One region of the Streptomyces bugieae genome, then DNA from elsewhere that is predicted to be linked to it. Evidence: predicted binding sites of a transcription regulator. Region 1 holds the regulator's gene; the other holds the start of a gene.
What was found. The regulator HrcA, encoded in region 1, represses chaperone genes, less so after heat shock. The targets are predictions, from matches to a motif close to TTNGCACTCNGNNNNNCNGAGTGCNAA.
Positions count from the first base shown of each region.

Region 2: the regulator HrcA is predicted to act here: its motif matches at 4,538-4,564, upstream of V2J85_RS27785 (FmdB family zinc ribbon protein).

Region 1 is NZ_JAZBJP010000005.1:220,497-227,020, forward strand. It holds gene V2J85_RS13945 (DUF3097 domain-containing protein) at 1-721, opposite strand, end outside; gene V2J85_RS13950 (MBL fold metallo-hydrolase) at 810-1,547, opposite strand; gene hrcA (heat-inducible transcriptional repressor HrcA) at 1,742-2,758, shown strand; gene dnaJ (molecular chaperone DnaJ) at 2,759-3,895, shown strand; gene V2J85_RS13965 (nitronate monooxygenase) at 4,259-5,395, shown strand; gene V2J85_RS13970 (16S rRNA (uracil(1498)-N(3))-methyltransferase) at 5,392-6,135, shown strand; gene V2J85_RS13975 (OsmC family protein) at 6,280-6,524, opposite strand, start outside.
Region 2 is NZ_JAZBJP010000023.1:34,038-40,561, reverse strand. It holds gene V2J85_RS27805 (MFS transporter) at 1-1,302, shown strand, start outside; gene V2J85_RS27800 (hypothetical protein) at 1,352-1,558, shown strand; gene mscL (large conductance mechanosensitive channel protein MscL) at 1,724-2,236, opposite strand; gene V2J85_RS27790 (S-methyl-5'-thioadenosine phosphorylase) at 3,207-4,040, opposite strand; gene V2J85_RS27785 (FmdB family zinc ribbon protein) at 4,194-4,526, opposite strand; gene V2J85_RS27780 (MFS transporter) at 4,721-6,022, opposite strand; gene V2J85_RS27775 (potassium/proton antiporter) at 6,339-6,524, opposite strand, start outside.

The sequences.
Region 1 (6,524 bases):
CGCCGGTGTTCTCCGGCCAGCCCAGCGCCCGGCACACGCCCGTCTTCCAGTCCTGCCCGCGCGGCACCGACGGCCAGGCCGGAATGCCCACCGAGGACGGCTTCACCGCCTCCCACACGTCGATGTACGGGTGGCCGACGACGAGCGCGTGCTCGCCCGTCACCTCGGCCGCGATCCGGGACTCCTTCGAGCCCGGTACGAGGTGGTCCACCAGCACCCCCAGCCGGGCGTCCGGCCCCGGCGCGAAGCTCCGGACGATCGCCGGGAGGTCGTCGACGCCCTCCAGGTACTCCACGACGACGCCCTCGATGCGCAGATCGTCGCCCCAGACCCGCTCGACGAGCTCCGCGTCGTGCCGGCCCTCCACGTAAATGCGCCCGGCGCGCGCGACCCGGGCGCGGGCGCCGGGGACGGCGAGTGAACCCGACGCCGTACGGGCCGGGCCGCTCGGGGCCGGCCGGTTCCGCGGGCGGACGAGCGTGACGACCTTGCCCTCCAGCAGGAAGCCGCGCGGGACCATCGGGAAGACCCGGTGCTTGCCGAAGCGGTCCTCCAGGGTGACCGTCGGGCCCTCGGCGGTCTTCTCACAGCGGATCACCGCCCCGCAGAAGCCCGTGGCGACCTCCTCGACGACGAGATCGGGCTCGGCCGGGACCTCCGGCGCGGGCCGCTGCTTCTTCCAGGGCGGGGTGAGGTCGGGGCTGTAGCGCTTGCTCTGCATGGGCCTTTTCTATCGGGAGGACGGAGTGCGGGAGACGTTCTGCCCGGGAACCCGGGAGACGTTCTGCCCGGGAAACGGCGCAGCCGGGTCAGGAGGACGGCGGGACGCCGAAGCGGGCCGCCAGGGCGTCGCGCTGGGCGCGGACGAAGGCGGCGTCCACCACGGCGCCGTGGCCGGGCACGTACCGCGCGTCGTCGCCGCCGAGCGCCAGCAGCCGGTCCAGCGCGGCGGGCCACTGCCGGGGCAGCGCGTCGGGGCCGGCGCTCGGCTCGCCGGACTCCTCGACCAGGTCGCCGCAGAAGACGATCTCCGGGTCGCCGTGCCGGCCCGGCACCAGGACGGCCAGGTCGTGGGCGGTGTGGCCGGGCCCGACGTTGGCGAGCAGCACCTGCCGGTCGCCGAGCTCGACGGTCAGCTGGCCGTGGACGTGGTGGTGCGGGGTGACCAGCAGATCGGCGGCCTCCGCGGCCGCGTCCCGGTCGACGCCGTGCCGGACGGCGTCGTGCCGCAGCGCGTCCTTGTCGCGGCGGAACAGCTCGGCGAGACCGGCCGCGCCGAACACCGCCACACCCGCGAAGGCGGCGGTGCCCAGCACATGGTCGAAGTGCGGATGGGTGAGCGCGACATGCGTCACTTCCCGGCCCAGCACCCCGCGGACCGACCGGCGCAGGTCCGCGCCGTCGCGCAGGGTCGCGCCGGTGTCGACGATCATGACGCCGGCCGACCCGGCGATCACGCCCACGGTCTCGTCCCAGCCCGGCATACGGCGCCTGGCGACACCTTCACCGAGCCGTTCCCACCCGGCCTCTTCCCAAGCTGTGCGCATACCGAGACGCTAGCTCCATCGCGATAGCGTTGCCCGGCAGATCGCCCGAACACGGTCATCGGGTGCGTGCTCCGTGCGGCCGCCCTTGCCGTGGTCGTGCTACCCGGCCGTACACTGGCTCAGGGTCTGGCACTCGGCCCGGGTGAGTGCCAGGAGACAGACGAGACGGCGACGGCCGGCTGGAGGTGCGCGGGATGCTCAGTGAACGCAGGCTCGAAGTGCTGCGCGCCATCGTCCAGGACTACGTCGGGACGGAGGAGCCGGTCGGCTCCAAGGCACTCACGGAACGCCACCAGCTCGGGGTCTCCCCGGCGACCGTCCGCAACGACATGGCGGCCCTGGAGGAAGAGGGCTTCATCGCCCAGCCGCACACCAGCGCCGGGCGGATCCCGACCGACAAGGGCTACCGCCTCTTCGTCGACAAGCTGGCCGGCGTGAAGCCGCTGTCCAGCCCCGAGCGGCGGGCGATCCAGAACTTCCTCGACGGCGCGGTCGACCTCGACGACGTCGTGGGGCGCACGGTCCGGTTGCTGGCGCAGCTGACCCGGCAGGTCGCGGTCGTGCAGTACCCGTCCCTGACGCGGTCCACGGTGCGGCACGTCGAGCTGCTGGCGCTGGCCCCGGCCCGGCTGATGCTCGTCCTGATCACCGACACCGGACGGGTCGAGCAGCGGCTCATCGACTGCCAGACGCCGTTCGCCGAGACCTCGCTGGCCGACCTGCGGGCGCGGCTGAACAGCCGGGTCGTGGGACGCCGTTTCACGGATGTGCCCCAGTTGGTGCAGGATCTCCCGGAGTCCTTCGAGCAGGACGACCGCGGCACGGTCTCGACAGTGCTGTCGGTGTTGCTGGAAACTCTGGTGGAGGAGACCGAAGAGCGGCTGATGATCGGCGGTACCGCCAATCTCACGCGCTTCGGGCACGACTTCCCGTTGACCATCCGTCCGGTGCTGGAGGCGCTCGAGGAGCATGTGGTGATGCTCAAGCTCCTCGGCGAAGCCAAGGACTCGGGCATGACCGTACGCATCGGGCATGAGAATGCCCACGAAGGCCTGACGTCCACATCGGTCGTCACGGTCGGCTACGGTTCGGGCGACGAGGCAGTCGCCAAACTCGGCGTGGTCGGACCGACCCGCATGGACTACCCCGGAACGATGGGAGCGGTACGCGCAGTGGCACGTTACGTCGGACAAATCCTCGCGGAGTCGTAAGTGGCCACGGATTACTACTCGGTCCTCGGCATCAGCCGTGACGCCTCGCAGGACCAGATCAAGAAGGCCTTCCGCCGGCTGGCGCGCGAGCTGCACCCGGACGTGAACCCGGACCCGAAGACCCAGGAGCGGTTCAAGGAGATCAACGCCGCTTACGAGGTCCTGTCGGATCCGCAGAAGAAGCAGGTCTACGACCTCGGCGGCGACCCGCTCTCGCAGTCCGGTGGCGCCGGTGGCGCGGGCGGCTTCGGTGCCGGCTTCGGCAACTTCTCCGACATCATGGACGCGTTCTTCGGCACCGCCTCGCAGCGCGGTCCGCGGTCGCGCACCCGCCGCGGCCAGGACGCCATGATCCGGCTCGACGTCGAGCTGAACGAGGCGGCCTTCGGCACGACCAAGGACATCCAGGTCGACACCGCCGTGGTGTGCACGACCTGCAGCGGCGAGGGCGCCGCCCCCGGCACGTCGGCGCAGACCTGTGACATGTGCCGCGGCCGCGGTGAGGTCTCGCAGGTCACCCGGTCCTTCCTGGGCCAGGTCATGACGTCCCGCCCCTGCCCGCAGTGCCAGGGCTTCGGCACGGTCGTGCCGACGCCGTGCCCGGAGTGCGCGGGCGACGGCCGGATCCGCTCCCGCCGTACGCTGACCGTCAAGATCCCGGCCGGTGTCGACAACGGCACCCGGATCCAGCTCGCCGGCGAGGGCGAGGTCGGCCCCGGCGGCGGCCCGGCCGGCGACCTCTACGTCGAGATCCACGAGCTGCCGCACCCGGTCTTCCAGCGGCGCGGCGACGATCTGCACTGCACGGTCACCATCCCGATGACGGCGGCGGCGCTGGGCACGAAGTGCCCGCTGGAGACGCTGGACGGGGTGGAGGAGATCGACGTCCGGCCCGGTACGCAGTCCGGCCAGTCGATCCCGCTGCACCAGCGCGGCGTGACCCATCTGCGCGGCAACGGCCGGGGCGACCTGATCGTCCACGTCGAGGTCCAGACCCCGACCAAGCTCGACCCGGAGCAGGAGGAGCTGCTGCGGCGGCTCGCCAAGCTGCGCGGCGAGGAACGCCCCACGGGCCAGTTCCAGCCGGGCCAGCAGGGGCTGTTCTCCCGCCTGAAGGACGCGTTCAACGGCCGTTAGGACGGGCGCCAGCCACGTGGAGCGGACGTGAGCCACGTGGAGCGGACGTGAGCCACGTGGAGCGGACGTGAGCCACGTGGAGCGGACGTGAGCCACGTGGAGCGGACGTAGCCACGAACGACGGGGTGCCCGGCGGGAATATCCGCCGGGCACCTCGCCGTTGTGGCCCCGCAGGGGGCGCTCGTGTCCCCTACGGGATCCGTTCGCCCCACCCCTAAGGCCCCGCCCTCACCCTTAAGGCTTTGAGCCCCTCCCCATGCCGCCCCCGCCCCGCGCATGCCGCCCCCGGCCCCGTCCCCCGGCCCCCTCTCCCGCCGAGCCCCTGATGCGGGGCGCCGCCACATCCCGTGACACGATGTGGTCATGCCCAGCGCACTGACCGATCTCTGCCGCTATCCGATCGTGCAGGCCCCCATGGCGGGCGGCGGCTCCGGACCCGAACTCGCCGCCGCCGTCTGTGGCGCCGGTGGTCTCGGCTTCCTCGCCGCCGGCTACAAAACCGCCGACGGCATGTACCAGGAGATCAAACAGCTGCGGTCGCTGACCGACCGGCCGTTCGGCGTCAACCTCTTCATGCCGCAGCCGTCGCTCGCCGATCACTCCGCCGTCGAGGCGTACCGCGAGCAGCTCGCCGGCGAGGCCACGTGGTACGAGACCGAGCTCGGCGACACCGACGAGCCCACCGACGACGGCTACGAGGCCAAGCTCGCGATCCTGCGCGAGGACCCGGTGCCGGTGGTGTCGTTCACCTTCGGCTGCCCCTCCCGCGCGGTCCTCGACGCCTTCGCCAGGGTCGGCACGTACACCATCGTCACGGCCACCACGGCGGCCGAGGCGCAGGCCGCGCAGTGGTCGGGCGCGGACGCCGTCTGTGTGCAGGGCGTGGAGGCGGGCGGCCACCAGGGCACCCACCGCGACGACCCGCACGCCGACGGGACCGGCGCCGGGCTGGGCCTGCTGGCGCTGCTCGGACAGGTCCGGGAGGCCGTGCAGATCCCGGTGATCGCCGCGGGCGGGCTGATGCGCGGGGCGCAGATCGCGGCGGTGCTGGCCGCCGGGGCGACCATGGCGCAGCTCGGCACCGCCTTCCTCGCCACCCCGGAGTCGGGCGCCAATCCGCTGCACAAGCAGGCGCTGACCAATCCCCTCTTCACCCATACGGAGCTGACCCGGGCGTTCTCCGGACGGCCGGCCCGCGGCCTGGTGAACCGCTTCATGCGGGAGCACGGCCCGTACGCACCGGCCGCCTACCCCGCCGTCCACTACCTCACCTCCACGGTCCGCAAGGCGGCGGCCAAGGCCGGCGACGCGCAGGGCCTGAACCTGTGGGCCGGTCAGGGGCACCGGCTGGCCCGGGAGCTGCCGGCCGCCCGGCTGGTGGAGGTCCTCGTGGCCGAACTCGACGCGGCCCGCGCCGGGTTGGGCCTCACGGGGAGCACGGAATCCGGGGACGGACGTACGGGACCCGGTGACGCACCGGCCGCCGGGGGCGCCGCATGACCGCGCCCGTATTCCTCGTCGAGTCGCTCGCGCACGTACGGGCGGGCGGCACGGTCACCGTCGACGGGCCGGAGGGCCGGCACGCGGTGTCGGTGCGCCGGCTGCGGGTCGGCGAGGAGGTCGTCCTGACGGACGGTCAGGGGACCGGCGCCCACGGCACGGTGGCCGCCGCCGAGGGCAAGGACCGGCTGACCGTCGCGGTCGCCGAACTGCGCACCGAGGAGGCGCCGGACCCGACCATCACGGTCGTCCAGGCGCTCCCCAAGGGCGACCGGGGCGAACTGGCCGTCGAGACCATGACCGAGACCGGGGTGGACGCCATCGTGCCCTGGCCGGCGGCGCGTTGCGTCACCCAGTGGAAGGGCGAGCGGGCCGCCAAGGCGCTGGGCAAGTGGCGGGCCACGGCCCGTGAGGCGGGCAAGCAGTCCCGCCGGCTGACCTTCCCGGAGGTCGCGGACCCGCTGTCCACCAAGCAGGTGGCCGCCCTGCTCGCCGACGCCGACTTCGCGGCCGTGCTCCACGAGGAGGGCAGCGCCCCGCTCGCCACCGCGGAGCTCCCGGCCACCGGCCGGATCGTGCTGGTCGTCGGGCCCGAGGGCGGCGTCTCCCCGGAGGAGCTGGCCCTCTTCGCCGAGGCCGGCGCCAAGCCGTACCGCCTGGGCCGGACCGTCCTGCGCACCTCCACGGCCGGCACCGCGGCCACCGCCCTCCTGCTGGGCCGCACCGGACGCTGGGGCTGAGCCCGCCCCGACCGCGGCATCCGAGCCCGCCGCACCGCGGCCGCCCCTCCACGCAACGGTGCGCCGACCGGCCTCAACGACCCGTCGGCGCACCGCCGTTCACGAGCGAAGGCCGACCGCCACGGGCGGCCGGCCGGCCGCCCGTCAGCTCAGCAGCTCGGCCGCCAGCGTGATGTTCTTGACGCCGGCCAGCGCCTGGCTCACCGGGCAGTTCTTCTTGGCGTCCTCGGCCGCGGCCTGGAAGTCCGCCTCGGACAGGCCGGGGACCCGGGCCTTGACGGTCAGCGCGATCGCGGTGATGCCCTCACCGGGCTGGAAGGTGACGTCGGCCTGGGTGTCCAGGGCCTCGACGGTGAAGCCCTTGCCGGCCAGGCCGTGCGAGAAGGCCA
Region 2 (6,524 bases), on a different contig from region 1:
GCGATCACCGCGTACGCCCTGGCCTTCGGCGGGCTGCTGTTGATCGGCGGCAGAATCAGCGGGTCGCTCGGCCACCGGCGCACGTTCGTCATCGGCCTGTCCGGCTTCGCCGCCTCGTCCGCGCTCGGCGGGGCCGCCGTGAATCCCGAAATGCTCTTCGGCGCGCGGGCCCTTCAGGGCGCCTTCGCCGCCGCGCTCGCACCCGCGGGACTGTCCTTGCTGACCACGACGTTCACCGAGCCGCGCGAACGCGGCCGGGCGTTCGGTGTGTTCGCCGCGGTCGGCGCGGCCGGATCGGCCCTCGGTCTGGTCACCGGGGGACTGCTCACCGAGTACGCCAGCTGGCGCTGGTGCCTGTACATCAACGTCCCCGTCGCCCTGATCGCCGTGCTGGGCACGACGTTCGTGCCGCCGGACCGCCCCCTCCGCGGCGACGGCCGGCTCGACATTCCGGGCGCACTGCTCAGCGCCGCGGGCTTCGCCGCCGTGGCCTATGCCTTCAACGAAGCCGAACCGCTCGGCTGGGGTTCCCCGCGGGTGCTGTCCCTGATGGCTGCTGGTGTCCTCTTGCTGGCCGGGTTCGCGGTCGTCGAGGTCCGCGCCTCCCGCCCGCTGCTGCCGATACGTCTGCTCCTGCACCGTGCGCGTGCGGGTGCGCTCCTCTCGATCACCCTGATGTTCGTCGCGATGTTCGGCTTCTACCTCTTCATGAGCTACTACACGCAGACCGTCCTCGGCTACTCACCGGTCCAGGCCGGCCTGACGCTGATCATCAACGCCCTGGCCGCGCTGCTCGGTTCCACCTTCATCGCCGGGAAGCTGCACGGACGCGTCGCGCCTGCGGCGTTGATCCTGCCGGGCCTGATCGCCGCGGCCGTCGGCATGTTCATCCTGACCCGTCTGACGCCGCAGAGCACGGACGTCCTGCCGCTGCACCTGGTGCCCGCCCTGGTACTCACCGGCGTCGGCCTCGGCTGCGTCATCCCCCCGACCGCCGGCCTGGCCACCGCGGGCGTGACCGGGCACGACATCGGAGCCGCATCGGCCGCCTACAACGCCTCTCAGCAACTCGGAGCAGCACTCGGGACCGCACTGCTCAACACCATTGCGGCCGGCGCCGCCGCCACCTATCCGGCGTCAGCCCGCAACGCCACGTCGACCGCGGCCTCCGTGCACGGCTACACCACCGCCCTGACCGTCGGCTTCGGCATCCTCCTCGTCGCCGCGTGCGTCACAGCACCGCTGATCATGACCCGCACCGCACGAGGAACCAGGAGGCGAGGGCAGGACGAGCGGTCATGACCGGCAGCCGAAGGCGTGGCCTCGGTCGGGCCGCCCGTACTCTGGAGGGGTGAGCACCACCCCTGATTTCGAGCCGGACGCCGAGCCCCAGGCCGATCCTGCCCCCAAGTCCGCCGCGGCGCTGATCTTCGACGACCCGCTGAACCAGCAGTCCTCGGACGACACCGACAGGGGCTGGGGCGAACGGCCGGCCGGTGGAGACAGCGCCACCGACCTCGCCCGTTTCCTCGACGAGAAGCCACCGCACCACCTCTGAGGTCCCCGGAATCCCGGGGGCCTCGGCGTCTCGCGGGCCCGGAGATTTCGGAAATCCCGTAGATCCCGTAGATCCCGTAGATGCCGAAGATCCCGTCGATCTCGGAGATCTCGGAGATCGCGGAGATTTCTGGGGCGGCCGCCGGGCGCGGCCGCCTCCGTCCTGCTAGTCCTGCCAGCCCTGCGTCTTCTGCGTGCCGATCGTGCCGGAGGTGGAGAAGGGCACGGCGGGAGAGTCGGCCCGCTGGGCGACGAGGGCGTCGCGGATCTCGGTGAGCAGCTCGACCTCGGTCGGGGCCAGCGGGGTCTCGTCGACCGGCTTCCTGGCCGCCTGGCGCTCCTTCCACTTGTTCATCGGAAGGATCATGAGGAAGTAGACGACCCCGGCGGTGATCAGGAAGGTCAGCGCGGAACTGAGCACCGAGCCCCAGAGGATGTAGATCCCGTCGGTGAACGCGCCCGTCTTCTTGTCCGTGTGGCAGGTGGTGAGGCACGCCTTGTAGTTGTCGAGGTTCTGCGAACCCAGGGCGCCGACGATCGGGTTGATCACGCCCTTGACCACGGCGTTGACGATGTTGGTGAACGCAGCACCGACAACGACCGCGACCGCGAGTTCGATGACGTTGCCCCGCATCAGGAAATCCTTGAATCCCTGCAGGACGCCCTTGCTCTCGCTCACCTGACAGCCTCTTTCCACGCTCACGACGTTCACCACGGACGGTGCACGAACAATCAGCACCGCAACTTACGGCAGGGCACGGCGGAGATGTCCAGTCGGGCAACACCGACCAGCGATCGAACCGGCGATCAGACCAGCGATCACACCAGCGATCGGCCGGTGCGTCGGTGCGGGTCCGGCGGATGGGTTTCGTGCGGCGGACCGGTCCGACGGCCCCGGTGAGAGCGGCGCGCCACCGTCGGCGCGACCGGCCCCGGTCCCCCGCGGCAGGTGCCCCGCCACTCGCAGCAGTCTCCCGGGCGGTGTGCGGAGAAGCCACTCGATCTTGCGGCACGGCTACCGCCCTCCCAGGGCCGCCGCCGACGGGCAGTCCGTCGGGGGTAAGGCTCGTACGGCCCCGTACGAGGCCGCTCCGGCCAGTGCTGCGGCGGCCATCGCGAGCCCGGAGATCAGCATCCGGCGCGGCCCGGCCCGCCCCCACCCGCGTCTGCCGCCGCCGGCTCGTACCGGTGGAAAGTGGGGCACTTCACACCGTGGGGGAGTGGGGAGGGGCGGCGACGAGAGATCGGGCGCGAGATCGGGCGCGAGATCGGGCGCGAGATCGGGTGCGAGAGCAGACGGGAGATCGGACGAGGGACCAGGGGAGGGAGCGGGGGAGGGCGAGGCGAGGGGCGTGGGTGGGGTGTACGACGTGGTGGTCAGCGGGGTGTACGGCGTCGTGGGCATGGTGGCACCGCCTGGGTGAGGGGCTCGTCGGCGACCAGGCGGTCGGACGGGCCTCGGTGGAATCGGCGAGCACCACCGTGCCGTATCCCGCCTGCGCCCGCTGTGGCCTGTGGAGAAGCTCCGGGATGTGGACAACTTCGCCACTCGGGTGAGGGACGGGCGGGCAGGAGAGGGCGGCCCGGAGCGGGGGAGAAGTGGGGGAGAAGCGGCGGGCCCGGGTCCGGTCCCCGGCCCGCCAGGGGCCTTACGGCAGTTCGATGCCCAGGTCCCAGCCCGCGTGGGCGTCGGCGCAGGGGCAGGCGCGGTCGGTGGACTCGGGCAGGGCGGCGACCGCGTCGAAGAGGACCTCGCGGAGCCGGCCGACGTTCTGGGCGAAGACCTGGAGGACTTCCTCGTGGGAGACGCCGTCGCCGGTCTCGGTGCCCGCGTCCAGGTCGGTGACCAGGGTCAACGAGGTGTAGCAGAGGCTCAGTTCGCGGGCCAGGACGGCTTCGGGGTGGCCGGTCATGCCGACCACCGACCAGCCCTGGGCGGCGTGCCAGCGGGATTCGGCGCGGGTCGAGAAGCGCGGGCCCTCGATGACGACGAGCGTGCCGCCGTCGACCGGCTCCCACGCGCGGCCGCGGGCGGCCGCGAGGGCGGCCTGGCGGCCGACGGGGCAGTAGGGGTCGGCGAACGTCAGGTGGACGACGTTGGGGACGCTCCCTCCGGGCAGCGGCTCGCCGTCGAAGTAGGTCTGGACGCGGGCCTTCGTGCGGTCCACGAGCTGGTCGGGGACCAGCAGCGTGCCGGGGCCGTATTCGGGGCGCAGCCCGCCCACCGCGCACGGGCCGAGGACCTGCCGTACACCGAGCGAGCGCAGCGCCCACAGGTTGGCGCGGTAGTTGATGCGGTGCGGCGGGAGTCGGTGGTCGCGGCCGTGCCGGGGGAGGAAGGCGACCTGGCGGCCGGCGATCTCGCCGAGGAACACCGAGTCGCTGGGGCGGCCGTAGGGGGTGTCGACCGTGATCTCGGTCACGTCGTCGAGGAAGGAGTAGAAGCCCGATCCACCGATTACGCCTATTTCCGCGTCAGCCATGGCGGTCACCTTAGCGGGGCCGGCCGGCACGGGGCCCGCCGCCCCGGAAGCGGGCAAGGAGCAGCCGGCATACGGACCGGCATGCAGCGGGCCCCGCCGTCCGAGGACGGCGGGGCCCGAAGGCGTCTGTGCGGCCGGTGCCGCCGGCCGGGCTCAGGCCGCGGAGCTGGTGCTCGACGCGCTGCCGGAGGACGACGTGGTGGCGGTGGACGGCTTGCTGTCGGAGCTGCTCGACGAGGAGCCGGCGGAGTCCGAGGACGTCGTGCTCGACGAGGAGGAGCTCTTCGCGGGGCTGCTGCTGGACGACGAGCCGCGGCTGTCGTTGCGGTAGAAGCCGGAGCCCTTGAAGACGATGCCGACCGCGGAGAACACCTTCTTGAGGCGTCCCTGGCAGCTGGGGCACTCCGTGAGCGCGTCGTCGGTGAACTTCTGCACCGCCTCAAGGCCCTCGCCGCACGCGGTGCACTGGTACTGGTAGGTCGGCACTTGACTTCCTCCTGGCACTCTCACTCGATGAGTGCTAACGACGCTCCATATTGCAGTATTCCGGCGCGTCAGTCCACTGCGACCGGGCAGACGGTGACCGACCCCACGTCCGGCGGAGGCTCGATCCGGGACGTGGAGCCGGTCCGGAACGGGCGGCTGCGGGCGTGCGCCGGCAACCGTCCGAGCCCCGTCCGTCAGGCGTTCGCCAGCTCCCGTTCGCGGTCCTCGGCCGCCGGGCCCGTCTCGGCGGCCGGGTCCGGCAGGTCCGGGCCGGCCACCACGGACGAGGTGCGCGGCAGCAGGTGGCCGCGGAGGGCCAGCAGCACCACCAGGGCCAGGGCGGTGCCGGCCAGGGGGACCAGGAAGCCGCTGCTGGGGCCGAAGCGGTCGGTGAGCTGGCCGGCGGAGGTGGCGGCGACGGCCTGGCCCAGGGCGACCGCGCCGGTCAGCCAGGTGAAGGCCTCGGTGCGGGCGGCGGCCGGGACCAGGGACTCGACCAGGGTGTAGCCGGTGATCAGGGCGGGGGCGATGCACAGGCCGACGACCAGGCCGACGGCGCCCAGCAGCGGTACCGCGGTCACCGCCCACAGCGGGGTGGTGGCCAGTGCCAGCAGCCCGTAGGCGACCAGCAGCCGGCGGCGCGGGCCGACCTTCCAGGCCAGGGCGCCGCAGACGATCCCGGCGAGCATGTTGCCGCCGGCGAAGATCCCGTAGAGCAGGCCGTTGATGCCGGGCTGGCCGATGGCCTGGGTGAACGCGGTCAGCGAGACCTGCATGCCGCCGAAGACGGCACCGATGCCGAGGAACGCCACGATCAGGACACGGACGCCGGGTACCGACAGGGCCGAGACGCGCGGCCGGTCGTCGGCCTGCGCCCGGTGGACGGGGGGCTGGGTGCGGCGCTGGGAGGCGAAGAGCAGGCCGCCGGCCAGCGTCAGCGCGGCCTCGGCGATCAGGCCGGCGGCCGGGTGGATGCCGGTGCACAGCGCGGTCGCCAGGACCGGGCCGACCACGAAGGTGAACTCGTCGGTCACCGACTCGAAGGCGGCCGCCGTCGGCATCAGCGGGCTGCCGCCGAGCCGGGACGCCCAGCGGGCCCGCACCATCGGGCCGACCTGCGGCGTCGAGGCACCCGTGGGGACGGCCACGGCGAGCAGCGCCCACAGGGGGGCGTGCGCCAGGGCCAGGACGATCAGCGTCGCGACGCCCGCGGTGTGCACGAGGATGCCGGGGATCAGCACCGCGCGCTGGCCGAAACGGTCGGCGAGCTTGCCGCTCTGCGGGGCGAACAGCGCCATCGAGACGCCGGTGGCGGCCGAGACCGCGCCGGCGGTGCCGTAGGAGCCGGTGGTGGACTGGACGAGCAGCACGATGCCGATCGTCAGCATCGCGAACGGCTGCCGGGCCAGGAAGCCGGGAAGGAGGAAGGTCCACGCACCGGGGGTGCGCAGCAGTTGTCCGTAACCGGGACGGGATTGCTTGACCGCGGATGCCACGGCCGGGCCTTTCTGCCGCCTGGTAGCGCGTCGCCCGCGAGGTCGTCACAGGTACGCGCCGAGAGCTGTCCTCTCGCGCTGGACCGAGTGATACCGCGTGGTCCGCACCCCGAGAGGTGGCTGCAGGTGGCAGGGGACCGCGGCCGCCGAGCGGTCGCGCCAGCTCTGCATCAGGCAGAGGTGGTTCGTCGTTGTTCCTTCTTCATTGTACAGGCCCGAGCGGGTGAAGCCCTGGGATTAGCCAGTGCTTCACCTGCTTTTCCTTGGCTTTCGTGGAGATGTCCGCCACATTGCGCCCCGGCCGGCCCACGGCGGCTCAGCGGCGGCCGTGACCGTGCCGCCGCGGGGCGGCGCCGGTGCCCAGCCAGCCGGCCAGCTTGCCGCCCCGGGAGACCGCCTGCAGCCGGCGCTCGGCCGCGTCGCGCACCGGGTCCGTGGCGACCACCAGCAGCTCGTCGCCGCGCCGCAGCACGGTCGTCGGCGAGGGCACGAAGCTGGAGCC